DNA from 2 places in the Burkholderia sp. L-4 genome. Region 1 is predicted to be linked to the other one. Evidence: riboswitches for the same ligand, from Rfam matches in the RefSeq annotation. Region 1 holds a riboswitch; the other holds the start of a gene.
The links. A riboswitch is a leader RNA that binds a small molecule or an ion and turns the genes downstream of it on or off. The one in region 1 is predicted to bind cobalamin.

Region 2: linked by a shared signal. The riboswitch ahead of cobA (uroporphyrinogen-III C-methyltransferase) and the one ahead of AC1VVG_RS27550 (TonB-dependent receptor domain-containing protein) in region 1 are both predicted to bind cobalamin.

What each region holds. Positions count from the first base shown of each region.
Region 1 is NZ_JBXEOX010000002.1:2,359,474-2,366,952, forward strand. It holds gene AC1VVG_RS27525 (isocitrate lyase) at 1-585, opposite strand, end outside; gene AC1VVG_RS27530 (YbaK/prolyl-tRNA synthetase associated domain-containing protein) at 990-1,511, shown strand; gene AC1VVG_RS27535 (helix-turn-helix transcriptional regulator) at 1,508-2,146, shown strand; gene AC1VVG_RS27540 (threo-3-hydroxy-L-aspartate ammonia-lyase) at 2,197-3,171, shown strand; gene AC1VVG_RS27545 (hypothetical protein) at 3,288-3,536, shown strand; cobalamin riboswitch at 3,953-4,145, shown strand; gene AC1VVG_RS27550 (TonB-dependent receptor domain-containing protein) at 4,361-6,289, shown strand; gene AC1VVG_RS27555 (TetR/AcrR family transcriptional regulator) at 6,420-6,992, shown strand; gene AC1VVG_RS27560 (alpha/beta hydrolase) at 7,015-7,479, shown strand, end outside.
Region 2 is NZ_JBXEOX010000001.1:1,832,323-1,839,801, forward strand. It holds gene AC1VVG_RS08505 (GNAT family N-acetyltransferase) at 1-270, shown strand, start outside; gene AC1VVG_RS08510 (M20 aminoacylase family protein) at 741-1,904, shown strand; gene bamE (outer membrane protein assembly factor BamE domain-containing protein) at 2,062-2,601, shown strand; gene AC1VVG_RS08520 (cobyrinic acid a,c-diamide synthase CobB) at 2,630-3,934, opposite strand; gene cobO (cob(I)yrinic acid a,c-diamide adenosyltransferase) at 3,937-4,539, opposite strand; gene AC1VVG_RS08530 (cobalamin biosynthesis protein) at 4,574-4,951, opposite strand; gene cobA (uroporphyrinogen-III C-methyltransferase) at 4,948-5,745, opposite strand; cobalamin riboswitch at 5,856-6,091, opposite strand; cobalamin riboswitch at 6,206-6,471, shown strand; gene cobW (cobalamin biosynthesis protein CobW) at 6,801-7,479, shown strand, end outside.

The DNA.
Region 1 (7,479 bases):
CAGCAGGTAGGTCGCTTCCGCGTTGCCGAAGCCCGCGTCGATGTCGGCGATGATCGGCACGACGTGCGTCACGTGGTTGTCGATCTTTTCCTGGATCGCGGCCTTGGCAGTCGCGTCCTTCGCCGCATCCAGCTCGCGGAACAGGCCGCCCAGCTCACGGGCGTCGGCCTGGCGCAGGAACGTGTACAGCTCGCGGATCAGCGCGCTGACCGAGGTCTTTTCGTGCATCGACTGGTCCGGCAGCGGGCCGAACTCCGAGCGCAGCGCGGCGACCATCCAGCCCGACAGATACAGGTAGCGGCGTTCGGTGCTGTTGAAGTGCTTCTTGATGGAGATCATCTTCTGCTGGCCGATGAAACCGTGCCAGCAGCCCAGCGACTGCGTGTACTTGGCCGGATCGGCATCGTACGCGGCCATGTCGGCGCGCATGATCTTCGCGGTGTACTTCGCGATGTCCAGGCCGGTCTTGAACTTGTTCTGGGCACGCATGCGGGCGGCATACTCGGGACTGATGGCGTTCCACGCGCTGCCGTGGTTCTCCTTCAAGCCAGCCACTGCCTTGATGTCGTCTTGATATTGGGACATGTCTATCTCCTGGGAACGAAGCGCATTTGAGTAAAGGGTTCAGCGTGCCCGCTTCGTGTGACGAAGCGAACTGCATGGACTCAATATTAATCCTGTCCGGCGCGCTTTCGGCCAACTCTTATATAAGACATAAGATATAAATTTTCGTTGTTTTTCAATGAGATAGCAGATCGATTTTGCGATGCAAAACAAGTTTTCAAGCGGCGGAAAGGCGACGCGACGGGAACTCCGCGGAGATTTCGCAATACGAAACGGCCTTTCGCAGTTGGAGAAAGACCCCGCACGGGCGCACCCGCTGTTGCCCTATCTCATGACAAAACGTCTATACTTGGACAATCCATCGATAGCGAGCGGCACGCTCGCTCCCCGCGCGCGGCGATGCGGGCCTTCCCGCCCGGAGCGACATGAACGACTCTCCCGTTTTCGACACGCTGTGCGATCTGCTGAATACGTCCGGTGCACGTTTCCGCGTGCTCGAACATCCGGCGGAAGGTAAATCCGACGTGATCGCCGCGATCCGCGGCACGCGCCCCGAACAGGGGGCGAAGGCCATGCTCTGCACGTTCAAGGACGGCGGCGACGCGACCGCGCTCGCCGTGATCCCGGGCCACCTGAAGATCGACTTCCGCAAGGTTGCCGAGGCAGTTGGCCGCCGCAAGGCGACGCTCGCGTCGCCCGATGTCGCGGCCGCCGTCACGCGCTGCGTGATGGGCGCCGTGCCGCCGTTCGTATTCGACGCGAACGTCACGCTCGTCGTCGATCCCGCGCTGGTCGAACGCAACGCGGAGATCGCCTTCAACGCGGGCCGCCTCGACCGCTCGGTCGTGCTCGACTCGGCCGACTACGTGCGGATCGCCCGGCCGCTGCTGGCCGACATCACGCGGCCGGAAACGGCCGACGCCCCGTCGCCCCGGGAAAACGCATGAGCACGCGCCGCACGCCACCGTCGTCCGAACAGGCGTCGCTGATCGAACAGGTGCAGCGCATCGCCGAAGGGCTCGGCGAGATGTTCGCGCCGTTCACCGAGGTCGTCGTACACGATCTGCGCACGCCGGAACACGCGATCCTCGCGATCCACAACAACCTGTCCGGGCGCGCGGTCGGCGATCCGGCGACCGAACTCGGCCTCGCCCGCATCGCCGACGACGATTTCCCGCAGGTGCTCGCGAACTACCCGAACCGCTTCGCGGACGGCCGCACCGCGAAAAGCACGTCGATCGGCATCAAGGATTCGACCGGGCGCTACGTGGCCGCGCTGTGCCTGAATGCGGACGTCACGCTGTTCCGCGGCTTCCAGGGCATGCTGAACCAGTTTTGCCGCACGGACGGCGAGGCCGTCGTCGACACGCTCGATCCGGCCGGGGCGGACGCGATCCGGCAGCGCATCGACGCGTTCGCGACGCGCCTCGCGACGACGCCGCGCGAGTTGAAGACCGACCAGCGCCGCGAGCTGCTGCAGACGCTGAAGGCCGACGGCTTCCTCGAGGTGCGCCGCGCGATGGAGATCGTGTCGCAGCATCTCGGCGTCTCGCGCGCGACCGTCTACAACGACGCGAAGTGACGCGGGGCCCTGCTTTCCAGTTGACTGACCTTTCCGACTCTCGAGCAACCATGAACTCTCCGACCCTCCCCACGTACGACGACGTCGCCGCGGCCGCGGCCCGGCTCGAAGGCCATGCGCACCGCACGCAGGTGATGACGTCGCGAACGATCGACGAAGCGCTCGGCGCGCAGGTGTTCTTCAAGTGCGAGAACCTGCAGCGCATGGGCGCCTTCAAGTTCCGCGGCGCGTTCAATGCGTTGTCGCGTTTCAACGCCGAACAGCGCCGCCACGGCGTCGTCGCGTTCTCGTCCGGCAACCATGCCCAGGCGATCGCGCTGTCGGCGCGCATCCTCGGTATTCCCGCGACGATCGTGATGCCGCAGGATGCGCCGGCCGCGAAGATGGCCGCGACGCGTGGCTACGGTGGCAACGTCGTGACCTACGATCGCTACACCGAGGACCGCGAGCAGATCGGGCGCGATCTTGCCGAACGGCACGGACTCACGCTGGTGCCGCCCTACGACCATCCGGACGTGATCGCCGGCCAGGGCACGGCCGCCAAGGAACTGTTCGACGAAGTCGGCCCGCTCGACGCGGTGTTCGCGCCGCTCGGCGGCGGAGGGCTGCTGTCGGGCACCGCGCTGTCGACCCGCGCGCTGTCGCCGCACGCGAAGTTGTACGGTGTGGAACCCGAAGCCGGCAACGACGGCCAGCAATCGTTCCGGTCCGGCGCGATCGTGCGGATCGACACGCCGCGCACGATCGCCGACGGCGCGCAGACGCAATACCTCGGCAACCTGACGTTCCCGATCCTCCGCCGCGACGTCGACGACATCCTGACCGCGACCGACGCGGAGCTGATCGACTGCATGCGCTTCTTCGCCACCCGTATGAAGATTGTCGTCGAGCCGACCGGCTGCCTGGCGTTCGCCGCCGTGCGACGGATGAAGGACGCGCTGCAGGGCAAGCGCGTGGGCGTCGTGATCAGCGGCGGCAACGTCGATCTCGAGAACTTCTGCGCACTGGTGTCGACGCCGGCCTAAGCGTCGCGGCGCACATGAACATCCTGTCATCCGTGCGCCATGGCACCTTCACGACGCGTTAAGTTTCGCGCCCTAGACTGATGACGTTGCCCGCAGTCAGTCGTGAAGGAGCCACCATGAACACGCACGCGATCGTCGCCGCCGCCCTGGCGGTCGCCTCCCTTCCGGCGTTCGCCCAACCGGGCGCGACGTCATCCGGTTTCCCCGCCGCATCGCCGCACGACGTCGTCGCGCAGGCGATGCACCGCTCGCCCGGCGCGTTGCCGCACGCCGGCTTCGTGCTCGCGAAGATCGATCAGAACAATACGCCGCCCGATCGGGGCGGCGACCCGGGCGGCCGCGCGCACGCCGGCACGCACATGTAACGGCGCGCGCCGGGCGCCGCTGCCGCGCCCGGCCCCGCCGGCAATCAGAACGCCGGCAGCGACGGGTCGCGTGCGGCGAGGATGTCGTCGGTGCGGGCTGTTCCGCGATCTGCAGCTGTTCGGCTGGCCGATCGTGCAACCGCGGCGACCGACCGGCATGCGGCTCGGCGATCCGCGCCGCGACGACGCTGTGCCGCTGCCCGGGCTGCTCAACGCGCCGGCTGACGTCGACCGGACAACCTACGGTTTCGCGTTCGATACGACGCGGCTCGCATGCCGCTTGCCCCTCCCGATTCATCAGACGAGAAACGCGACACCAACACACAAGCGAAAGGATTCGGAAAGCGCTTGCCGGAGAATGACGTTTTTTCGCACCCTCGCGCGGCGCGGCAATTGACGTGCGGGAGCGCACGCCATTACCCTTGCGCGCTGATGGTTCCCAGCGATGGGATCAAAAGGGAACGCAGGACGGGCAACGACTCGAATCTGCGGCTGCCCCCGCAACTGTGAGCGGCGAATCCGTGCCACTGCGCGCCACTGGGAAACCGGGAAGGTCCGCACGGATGACGACCCGCGAGCCAGGAGACCTGCCATCGACCCGAGGTCCAGCAGCCGCACCGGGCGGGGTGTCCCGATGCGCAAGCGCCGCCGTTGGCGGTCGCCCGTTGCATGGACGACCCGACCTCAGGATCCGTCAGATGTCCTTCGTTCCCGAATCCGCTTCCCTGCCGCAAGCGTCGCGCCGACACGCCGTCGGCATGCGCAACCTGGTCGCCCTTCGCTCGCGACCGCCCTACGCGCCACACGCTTTCTCTCGCTGTCTGATGAACCTTCGTTACCTGCTCGCCACATCCGCCGCCACCGCGCTGCTCACCCCGCTCGCCCACGCCGCCGGCGATACCGCGCTCCAGCCGCCCGCCCAGCCCGCGGAAGGCGCCGATCTGCCGACGATCAGCGTGACCGACACGCGGCACCTGCCCGAATCGTTCGACCGGCGCTATGCGTCGACGCAGGTGCTTACGCGAGAAGATCTCGACCGGCTGTCGTCGACCGACCCGAGCATCACGCAGGCGCTCGCGACGCTGCCGGGCGTGACCGTCTCGCAGAGCGGCGGCCCCGGCTCGTCCGCGTCGGTCAGCATCCGCGGCTCGTCGGCCAGCCAGGTCGCCGTGTTCATCGACGGGATCCGGATCGGCTCGCCGACCACCGGCATCGCGCCGTGGGCCGACCTGCCGGCCGACGCGTTCGAACGCGTGGAAGTGATTTCGGGCCCGGCCGCCGCATCGTTCGGCAGCAACGCGATGGGCGGCGTCGTGCAGCTCTTCACGCGCCGCGCCGCCAACCGGCCGAACCAGACCACCGTGTCGTTCGGCGGCGGATCGAACAAGACGTTCGACACGCAGTTCCGCACGTCGGGCACCCTGCCGTCGACAGGGCCGCTGGCCGCGCTCGGCGGTGTCACCTACTCGCTGGGGCTGCACGACTACAACACGGCCGGCATCGATGCGACGCGGCCCTTCTTCTACGGTCACGAAGCCGGCCGCAATCCGTATCACGCGCAGGATCTCGATGCGCGGCTCGGCTATGCGCGCGACAACTGGTCGATCTCGACGTTCGCGCTGTATCACCGCTCCGACCTGTCCTACGACAACAGCGGCTATGCGAATCGCGAGCTCGATCACCAGCTGACGACCGGCATCGCATTTCATCTCGACATCACGCCCGATACGCAGTTCGACCAGTCGTTCGGTTATGCGAACGACCGCCAGTTCATCTACGCGGACAATCCGGCCCTCGCAACCGACCAGATCAATTCGCAGCGCATCAGCACGTCGACGTCGCTGACCCATCAGGCGCACGGGTTCCGCCTGTTCGGCCTGCCGCTGTCGGGCGAAACGAAGCTCGCCTACGATTTCACGCGCGAACAGGCATTCCTGCCGATCGACGCGCCCGGCGGCATACCGACGCGCAACGACTCGGCGTTTTCGCTGCATCAGTCGGCCACGCTCGGCAGCGTGACGCTGTTCCTCGCGGGGCGTCGCGAGATCATCGCCGGGCAAGGCGTGAACACCGGCAACGCCGCGCTGTCGTGGGCGATCACGCCGGTCTACACCGCGCGCGTGTCGTACGGCAACGCATTCCGCCTGCCGAGTTTCAACGACCTGTACTACCCCGGCTACGGCAATCCGAACCTCAGCCCGGAACGCAGCACGTCGGTCGAGGCCGCGCTCGACGCGAACACGTCGTACGGCACGTTCTCGGCGGCGGTCTACGACACGCACGTCAACAACCTGATCGCGTACAACCCGGCAACGTTCTCGCCGATGAACATCGGCCGTTCGCACATTCGCGGCATCGACCTGTCGTACAAGGGGACGATCGGCCGCTCGACGCCGGTGAGTCTGGCCGTCGGCCTCCTGAATCCGCAGGACGAGACCAACCAGACCTGGCTCAACCGCCGGCCGCGCCAGACGGTCAGCCTCAGCGTCGACCACACGTGGGACGAACTGAAGCTCCACGCGCTGAGCACGGGCGCATCGCTGCTCTACGGCGGCACGACGTTCGACGATCCGGCCAACACGACGTATCTGCCGTCGTACCTGACGGTGAGCCTGCGCGCGTCGTACCGGATCAATTCGCACCTGACGGTGTCGGCGTCGCTGTCGAACCTGTTCGACCGGCAATACATGACCGCGTACGGCTACAACACGCTCGGCCGCACGGCGTTCGGCAAGGTCACCTACACGTTCTGACGACCGGTCGCGCCGGCGCCTGCGTCGCGGGCGCCGGGGCGGATCGGCATGGCCGGCACCGTACGGGAAATTGACTTCGCGGCAAAAACTAATAGAATTAGTTTTTTGACTAATTCACATAGCATTCGTCATGGCGCGTGCCGGCATTACCGTAGACAGACTCGTCGAAGCCGGCGCGCGGCTCGCCGACGAAACCGGCTTCGAGCCGCTCACCGGCGCGGCGCTCGCGCGGCATTTCGGCGTCAAGCTGGCCAGCCTGTATTCCCATGTCCCGAGTTTCGACGATCTCAAGAGCCGGATCGCGCTGTTCGCGCTGCAGGAGCTGGCCGATCGCGCCGCCGATGCGCTGGCCGGCCGCACCGGCAAGGATGCGCTGACCGCGCTCGCGAACGTCTATCGCGACTATGCGCGCGCACACCCCGGTCGCTTTGCGGCTGCGCGCCATCCGGTGAGCCCCGAGCGCGCCGCCGAAAGCGCGGGCGGGCGGCTCGTCAGGATGACCTCGGCCGTGCTGCGCAGCTACGACCTGCCGGAAGCCGAGCAGGCCCATGCGATCCGCCTGCTCGGCGGCTTCTTCATGGGCTACGTGACGCTCGAAGGCGCCGGCGGTTTCTCGCACGGCACACCGGATTCCGACGCATCGTGGTCGCGCAGCCTCGATGCGCTCGACGTGATGCTGCGCCACTGGCCTTCGGCCGCATGACGGGCCTGATGGAATTCAAGCGATGAACGACAAACCCGATGGCGTCGTGCTGCCGAGCCGCGTCGTGCCCTTCCCCACCTCGATCAGCGACGAAGCGCGAGCCGCGTTGCAACGCCTGGTCGGCGACGACGGCGTGCCGCTGAATGCGCTGCACGTGATGCCCGCGCCGGACGATGTCGACGCGTGGATGCGCGTGAAGGCGGCCGCCGACGCGCATTACACAGCCGCGGTCGGGCAACTGGCCGGCCATCTGCGTTCGAGCGTCGAGACGATCCGGGCCGGCGATGTGGACCTCCACGTCGCGACGCCCGAAGCGGCCGCTTCCGACGAATGCGCGTACATCGACCTGCATGGCGGCGCGCTGATCGTCGGCGGCGGCGCCGCATGCCGCGCCGGCGCGCAGATGCATGCCGACCGCCTGGGCGTTCGCTGCTACGGCGTCGATTACCGCATGCCGCCCGAGCATCCGTATCCGGCCGCGCTCGAC
Region 2 (7,479 bases), on a different contig from region 1:
CGCGGCTTGCACCTGCTGATCGGCGACTCGCGCTTCCAGAGCGCCGGCAAGCTGCATGCGTGGTGGAGCGGGGTGCTGCACTACATGTTCGTCGACGAACCGCGCACGCAGCGGCTCGTCGGCGAGCCGCGCGTCGATCACGTGCGGCACATCGCGTACATGCACCGGCTCGGGTTCTACACGCTGAAGGAATTCGATTTCCCGCACAAGCGCGCGGCGCTCACGGTGATCGAGCGCGATACGTTCTTTGACACTTTCCGCTTGCCGTGACGGCACGGGCGCGCGGCGTCGGCACGCGCACGGGCCGCGCATCGAAGCGCCGGGTTGCGCGGCCGAACGCAGGGCAGGCTTCGTCGAGAAGGTGCTGTTTCGACCTCGGGAGCGTGGTGTTCTTGCGCATCAGGAAGGATCGCTTGTTCACTTTTGCATCAGCGCACACAAAAAACGTACAAGCGTCAAAAAGTGAACAGGATTTCGCCAGCCTTTGATGTAAAGGCACTATTTTCTCTACATGAGCGGCCACGCTTTCCTCTCATACGAACCATCGATGTGAAGCGCGCAGTTTTGCGTGTCGACGGCACGCCGGGCAGTCGTCCGGATGGTCGGGCCCCTGCGGCGCGAGTCGTGCCCGCATCCGGCAACTCCAGGTTGCCACCGCGACGACTTTCCGTCTGTCCGGTTGCCGTCGAATCGACTATCGTTGCCTGCATGTTCCGCACCGTACTTCAGGAGACGACACCGTGACGCACAGCGTGATCCCAGCAGGCCTGGCCGACGAAATGATCCAGATCCGGCACCGCATTCATGCCCACCCCGAACTGGGTTTCGAGGAATTCGCGACGAGCGACCTCGTCGCGGAGCAGTTGCAGTCGTGGGGTTATACGGTGCATCGCGGGCTCGGCGGAACCGGCGTCGTCGGGCAGTTGAAGGTGGGCGATGGCGCGCGGCGCCTCGGCCTGCGCGCCGACATGGACGCGCTGCCGATCCACGAGGCGACCGGGCTGCCGTACCAGAGCACGATCGCCGGCAAGATGCATGCGTGCGGCCACGACGGCCACACGGCGATGCTGCTCGCGGCCGCGAAGCATCTCGCCCGCGAGCGCCGTTTCTCGGGCACGCTGAACCTGATTTTCCAGCCGGCCGAGGAAGGGCTCGGCGGCGCGAAGAAGATGCTCGACGAAGGGCTGTTCGAGCAGTTCCCGTGCGATGCGATCTTCGCGATGCACAACATGCCGGGCTTCCCCACCGGCCAATTCGGTTTCCTGCCGGGGCCGTTCATGGCGTCGTCGGATACCGTCGTCATCGACGTGCAAGGCCGCGGCGGCCACGGCGCGGTGCCGCACAAGGCGATCGATCCCGTCGTCGTGTGCGCGCAGATCGTGCTGGCGCTGCAGACGATCGTGTCGCGCAACGTATCGCCGCTCGACATGGCGATCGTCACGGTCGGCGCGATTCACGCAGGCGACGCGCCGAACGTGATTCCCGATCGCGCGCAGATGCGCCTGTCGGTGCGCGCGCTGAAGCCCGACGTGCGCGACCTGCTCGAAACGCGCATCAAGGAAGTCGTCCACGCGCAGGCCGCCGTGTTCGGCGCGACCGCGACGATCGACTACCAGCGCCGCTACCCGGTGCTCGTCAACGACGCGGAAATGACGGCGTTCGCGCGCGGCGTGGCGCGCGAGTGGGTCGGCGATGCAAACCTGATCGACGGGATGGTGCCGCTCACCGGCAGCGAGGATTTCGCGTTCCTGCTCGAAAAGCGGCCGGGCTGCTACCTGATCATCGGCAACGGCGACGGGGAGGGCGGCTGCATGGTGCACAACCCGGGCTACGACTTCAACGACGCGGCGCTGCCGACCGGCGCGTCGTACTGGGTCAAGCTGGCCGAGGCGTTTCTGGTATGACGCGGTTTCGCGAACGTCGTCGTTGCCGGGCTCGCATGAGCTTTTCCGGCCGCGACGGATGTGCTCGGATTTGACGCTCCTTGACATCGGCGGGACAGGTCGCGTGCTACGCTGCGCGCGACGCCGGATCGGCTCGATGAATACAGGTGTGAATGACATGCGAAAACAGCTTCTGACCGTGCTGACGGCCTGTGCGGTGGGCGTTCTGGCGGCCGGGTGTGACGACCAGAAGGTGGCGGACGCGGTGAATTCGATCAAGCCCGACCCGCTCGCGTTCGGCAAACTGCAGCCGGGTGTCTCGACGACCGAGGACGTGCTCCGCCAGGCGGGCAAGCCCGAGATGGTCAGGCAGGGCGACGACGGCTCGCAGCGCTTCGAGTACCCGCGCGGCCCGTACGGCACGCGTACCTACATGCTCGATTTCGGGCCGGACGGCCGGCTCGTGTCGATCACGCAGGCGCTGACCGCGGCCAACATCGCGAAGGTCGTGCCCGGCATGTCGAAGGACGACGTGCGGCAACTGCTCGGCAAACCGACCGAAGTCGCGCAATACGCGTTGAGCCATGAAGAGGTGTGGAGCTGGCACTGGGCCGAGGGCGGCGTATCGGGCGACGCGATGTTCAACGCGCATTTCTCGCCCGACGGCACCGTGATCCGGACGTCGCGCTCGGAGGCGCCGGGGCGCGAAAAGCCCTGACGTCGCGGCACGCACGCAGGCTGTTCCGTCAGAATGCCGTGCCGCCGAACAGGGCCGCCGCCATCTCCGGATTCGACGGCCAGTACATGTGCATGTACGTCGCGACGATCGCGCCGCAGCGGTAGACGGCTTCGCCGCTGCCCGGCGCGCCGTCGGGGCGCGCGGCGCTCGCCACCGGCACCAGCGGCGTCGCGAACCGCGAATAGTGGAACGTATGGCCGCGCATCGGCCCGTTGCGCGTCTCGAGTTGCTGCATGCCGAGCGCCGCGAACCGGCGCTGCATCGTCGCATGACCCGGCAACACGCCCAGCATCGGCGTCGTCACGCCGTCCACGTCGGTCAGCGATTCGCACAGATACACCATCCCTCCGCATTCCGCGACGATCGGCCGGCCGGCCGCCGCGTGCGTGCGAATCGTCCGCGCGGTCCCGGCATTCGCCGCGAGCGTCGCCGCATGCAGTTCCGGATAACCGCCCGGCAGGAACAGCGCGTCGCAATCGTCGGGCACCGGTTCGTCGGCGAGTGGCGAGAAGAACCGCACCGCCGCACCGAGCGCATCCAGCAGCGCGAGGTTCGCCGGATAGATGAACGAGAACGCCGCATCGCGTGCGACGGCGATCCGCTTGCCCGCAAGCGCGCGCGGCAGCGGCGCCGCGGCGTCCGGTGCCGCGAACGCGACGGCCGGCGGCAATTCGGCGAGCGCCGTCCGCACGAGCACGTCGGCCGCGCGCTCGAGCCGCGCATCGAGATCGTCGATGTCGGCCGGTTGATGCAGGCCGAGATGCCGCTCCGGCAGCGTGATGCCCGCATCGGCCGGCACGTGTCCGAGCCAGCGGAGGTCGCCGGGCAGCGCCTGCTGCAGCAGTTCCGCATGCCGCGCGGAGCCGACGCGGTTTGCCAGCACGCCGTGAAACGGCAGTGCCGGCCTGAACCGGGCGAGCCCGAACGCGATCGCCGCGAACGTCTGCGCCATCGCCTTCGCCGAAATCACCGCGACGACCGGGACGCCGAACGCGGCCGCGAGATCGGCGCTGCTCGGCGTGCCGTCGAACAGCCCCATCACGCCTTCGATCAGGATCAGATCCGCGTCGCGCGCGGCATCGGCGAGCAGCGCGCGGCAGCCGGTTTCGCCGACCATCCCGAGATCGAGCGTATGCACGGGCGCGCCGCTCGCGCGCTCGAGCAGCATCGGATCGAGAAAGTCGGGCCCGGTCTTGAACACGCGCACGCGGCGGCCCAGCCGGCGGTGCAGCCGTGCAAGACCGGCCGTCACCGACGTCTTGCCCTGGCCCGACGCGGGTGCGCTGACGAACAGCGCGGGGCAGGCCGGCACGCTCAGAACTCCACGCCGCGCTGCGCCTTCACGCCTTGCTCCTTGTACGGGTGCTTGACGAGCCGCATTTCGGTGACGAGATCGGCCGCGTCGATCAGCGCATCGGGCGCGTGCCGCCCCGTGACGACGACGTGCACCGAAGCGGGACGCGCGACGAGCGTCGCGAGCACTTCGTCGAGCGGCAGGTATTCATACTTCAGCACGGTGTTCAGCTCGTCGAGGATCACCATCCGGTAGTCGCCGCTCTCGATCATCCGGCGCGCCTCGTTCCAGCCCTTGCGCGCGGTCGCGATATCGGCGTCGCGGTTCTGCGTGTTCCACGTATAGCCGTCGCCCATCGTCACGAAATCGCATTCCGCGACCGCGCCGAGAAAGTCGCGCTCGGACGTATGCAGCGCGCCCTTGATGAACTGCACGACGCCGAGCCGCATGCCGTGGCCGAGCACGCGCACGGCCATGCCGAACGCAGCCGTGCTCTTGCCCTTGCCGTTGCCGGTATTGACGATCAGCAGGCCCTTTTCCAGGGTGGCGGCGGCCTGCTTCTTCTCGTGGCCGGCGCGGCGGCGTTCGGTCATTCGCTGATGGGATTCGGCATCGGTCTTCATCGGAAATCGTCCTGTCGAAAGCGAAACAAAGGGTTCAGAGCGGGCCGGCGAGGGCAACCGTCACGCCGTCCCGGATGGATTTGGGGCCCAGCAGCCTGCCATGCGGCGCCGCGAGCTGCGCGCAGGGTTCGGCCACGCCCGCCACCCCGAAGCGCGCCAGCGCGGCGTCCGACGGGCCGCTCGCGGCCAGTTCGGGACGGCTCGCCAACTGCGCCGCGTCGAACGCGACGAGCGGCCAGCCGCGGCGCGCGCACAGCATGCGCAGCGCCCGCGCACACGCCTTGTCGGCGAGCGTCGCGACGAGCGCCGGTTCGGCGGCCGGGTAACGCGCCAGCGCCGCCCGGATCGCGGCATCGAGCTGCGCGGCCGTGACGCCCGCGCGAAAACCGATGCCGAGCGCGACGCGCATCATGCGCGGCCGCCGAGCGCCGCACGCACGGCCGGATCGTCGGCAAGCGCCGCGACGCGGCCGATCACGACGATGGCCGGTGAACCGATGCCGGTTGCGCCGACGCGTTCGACGAGCGTGTCGAGCGTCGCGAGGACCTGCCGCTGCTCGGGGCGGGTCGCATGCTCGATCGCCGCGCACGGCGTATCGCCGGGCAGGCCGCCGCCGCGCAGCGCGGCGGTGATCGCGTCGAGCCGGCGAATGCCCATGTAGATCACGATCGTCATGCGCGTGGCCGCCAGCGCGTGCCAGTCGGGCTCGTCGGCGCCCGCGCCGTGGCCCGTGACGAAGATCACGCCCTGTGCGGCGCCGCGCTGCGTGACCGGGATGCCGAGCGCGGCCGGCGCGGCAATGCCTGCGGTGATGCCGTTCACGATCTCGACCGCAAAACCCGCCGCGCCCAGCGCGGCCAGTTCCTCGCCGCCGCGGCCGAACACGAATGGATCGCCGCCCTTGAGCCGCGCGACGCTGCGGCCCGCCCGCAAGTGCGCGACGATCGCTTCCTGCGGCGTCGACGCATGGCCGCCGCGCTTGCCGACGTGCTCGACCTGCGCGTCGGCGCGTGCATGGCGCAGCACGTCGGGATTCACGAGATCGTCGACGAGCAGCACGTCGGCCGCGCCGATCGCACGCACGGCCTTGAGCGTCAGCAGGTCCGCATCGCCGGGGCCGGCGCCGATGAGCCACGCGCGGCTCATCGCACGCGGCACGGCACGCACCGTGTCGAAACAGTGGAAAGGAACAGGCGGGCGGCACATCGGCGGCCGGCGGGCAGGCAGTGCATGACGGATCGGACGAAGCCCGCGCGGACGCGGGCGGAATGCGCACCCCATCCGTCCCCCGCGGATCGGGCGTTCGGCGAGCATCGGGCTCGCCCCTTGCGTCGGCCGGTATCCGGGCTGGCCGCTTGCCAGGCCGCAGCCTTCCCGCCCGGTGAAGGGCAGTGGCATCGCGGGCGGCCTGGGCGCGTGCGCGGGGAGCGCGGCGCGCGGGCGGCGTACCGTTGCGGGGACAGCACAGGCCGGGCGGTCGTCCGCCTCCTGTTTCCCGTTTAACTGCATGCGCGGAATGCGCATGCGAGCACCGAACGCGGCGCATACGATAGCACAGCGGTTCGCCCGCGCGAACCGGCCACGGCCGGCCTCCGGCACGGTGCGCCGGCGGTGCGCAACGCAGTCCGGCGCCCCGTGCCGCCTTGACGCTCCCGGCCCCGCCGCCTACACTCGCACGCGTTTTGGTGCTCGCGCGTGCCGCTCCGGCGCGCGCAGTTAAACGGGAAACAGGGAGCCTGCCTGCACCGCAGTCGAGCCAACCTGTGCTGCCCCCGCAACGGTAAGCGAACGTGTCGCGCGCGAGCGCGATGCAGCGCCGCTTCGCCGCCTGCCGCGTGCAGGCGGACGACCGCCACTGGATGCCGCGCGCATCCGGGAAGGCGAAGCGGCGTGTTCGCCAGCCCGGATACCGGCCTAAACGTTGGGGTTCAGCGCCGCGGGGAGGCGGCGCATCGTCCACGGCCGCAGCAGGCCCGACGCCCGGGGTGTTCCGCTTCCTCCGCCGATCTGCCCCCCGCGCGAACGCGCCGGGCCGAGACGGCGAACGGCAGGCGGCGCGGGCAGGGCCGGCGGCAGCCGTGTTGGCATTCACGATGTCGACCGTTCGCAAGGAAGCACCATGTCCGATTCGTTGTTCCGCCCGTCGCGCGGTTGTTCGCGCGGATCGCGCGGCGGTCTGCCTGCGCGTCGCCCGATGAATGGCCTCGCCGCCGCCAACGCGACGATCCCGTCCTGATTCCCTCTTCGACACCGGACCTACCATGACCCTACGCAAGCTTCCCGTCACGATCGTCACGGGCTTTCTCGGCAGCGGCAAGACGACGCTGATGCGCCACATCCTGCAGCACGCCGCGGGCCGCCGCATCGCGGTGATCGTCAACGAATTCGGCGAGCTCGGCATCGACGGCGAGATCCTCAAGGGCTGCGGCATCGGCTGCGAGGACGCCGACGGCGCGCAGGGCGAAGCGTCGGGCCAGCTGTACGAACTCGCGAACGGCTGCCTGTGCTGCACCGTGCAGGAAGAGTTCTACCCGGTGATGGAGGCGCTCGTCGAACGGCGCGCGGACATCGACCACGTGCTGATCGAGACATCGGGCCTCGCGCTGCCGAAGCCACTCGTGCAGGCGTTCAACTGGCCGACGATCCGCAACAGCTTCACGGTCGACGCGGTCGTGACCGTGGTCGACGGGCCGGCCGCCGCGAGCGGCCAGTTCGCGGAAAACCCGCAGGCCGTCGACGCGCAGCGCCGCGCCGATCCGAATCTCGACCACGAATCGCCGCTGCACGAACTGTTCGCCGATCAGCTGTCGTCGGCCGATCTGGTGATTGTGAACAAGGCCGATCTGGTCGGCGACGCGGAATTCGCCCGGATCGAAACCGCGATCCGCGACGAGATTCCGCCGCAGGTGAAGATCGTGCGCGCGACGCGCGGCGAGCTCG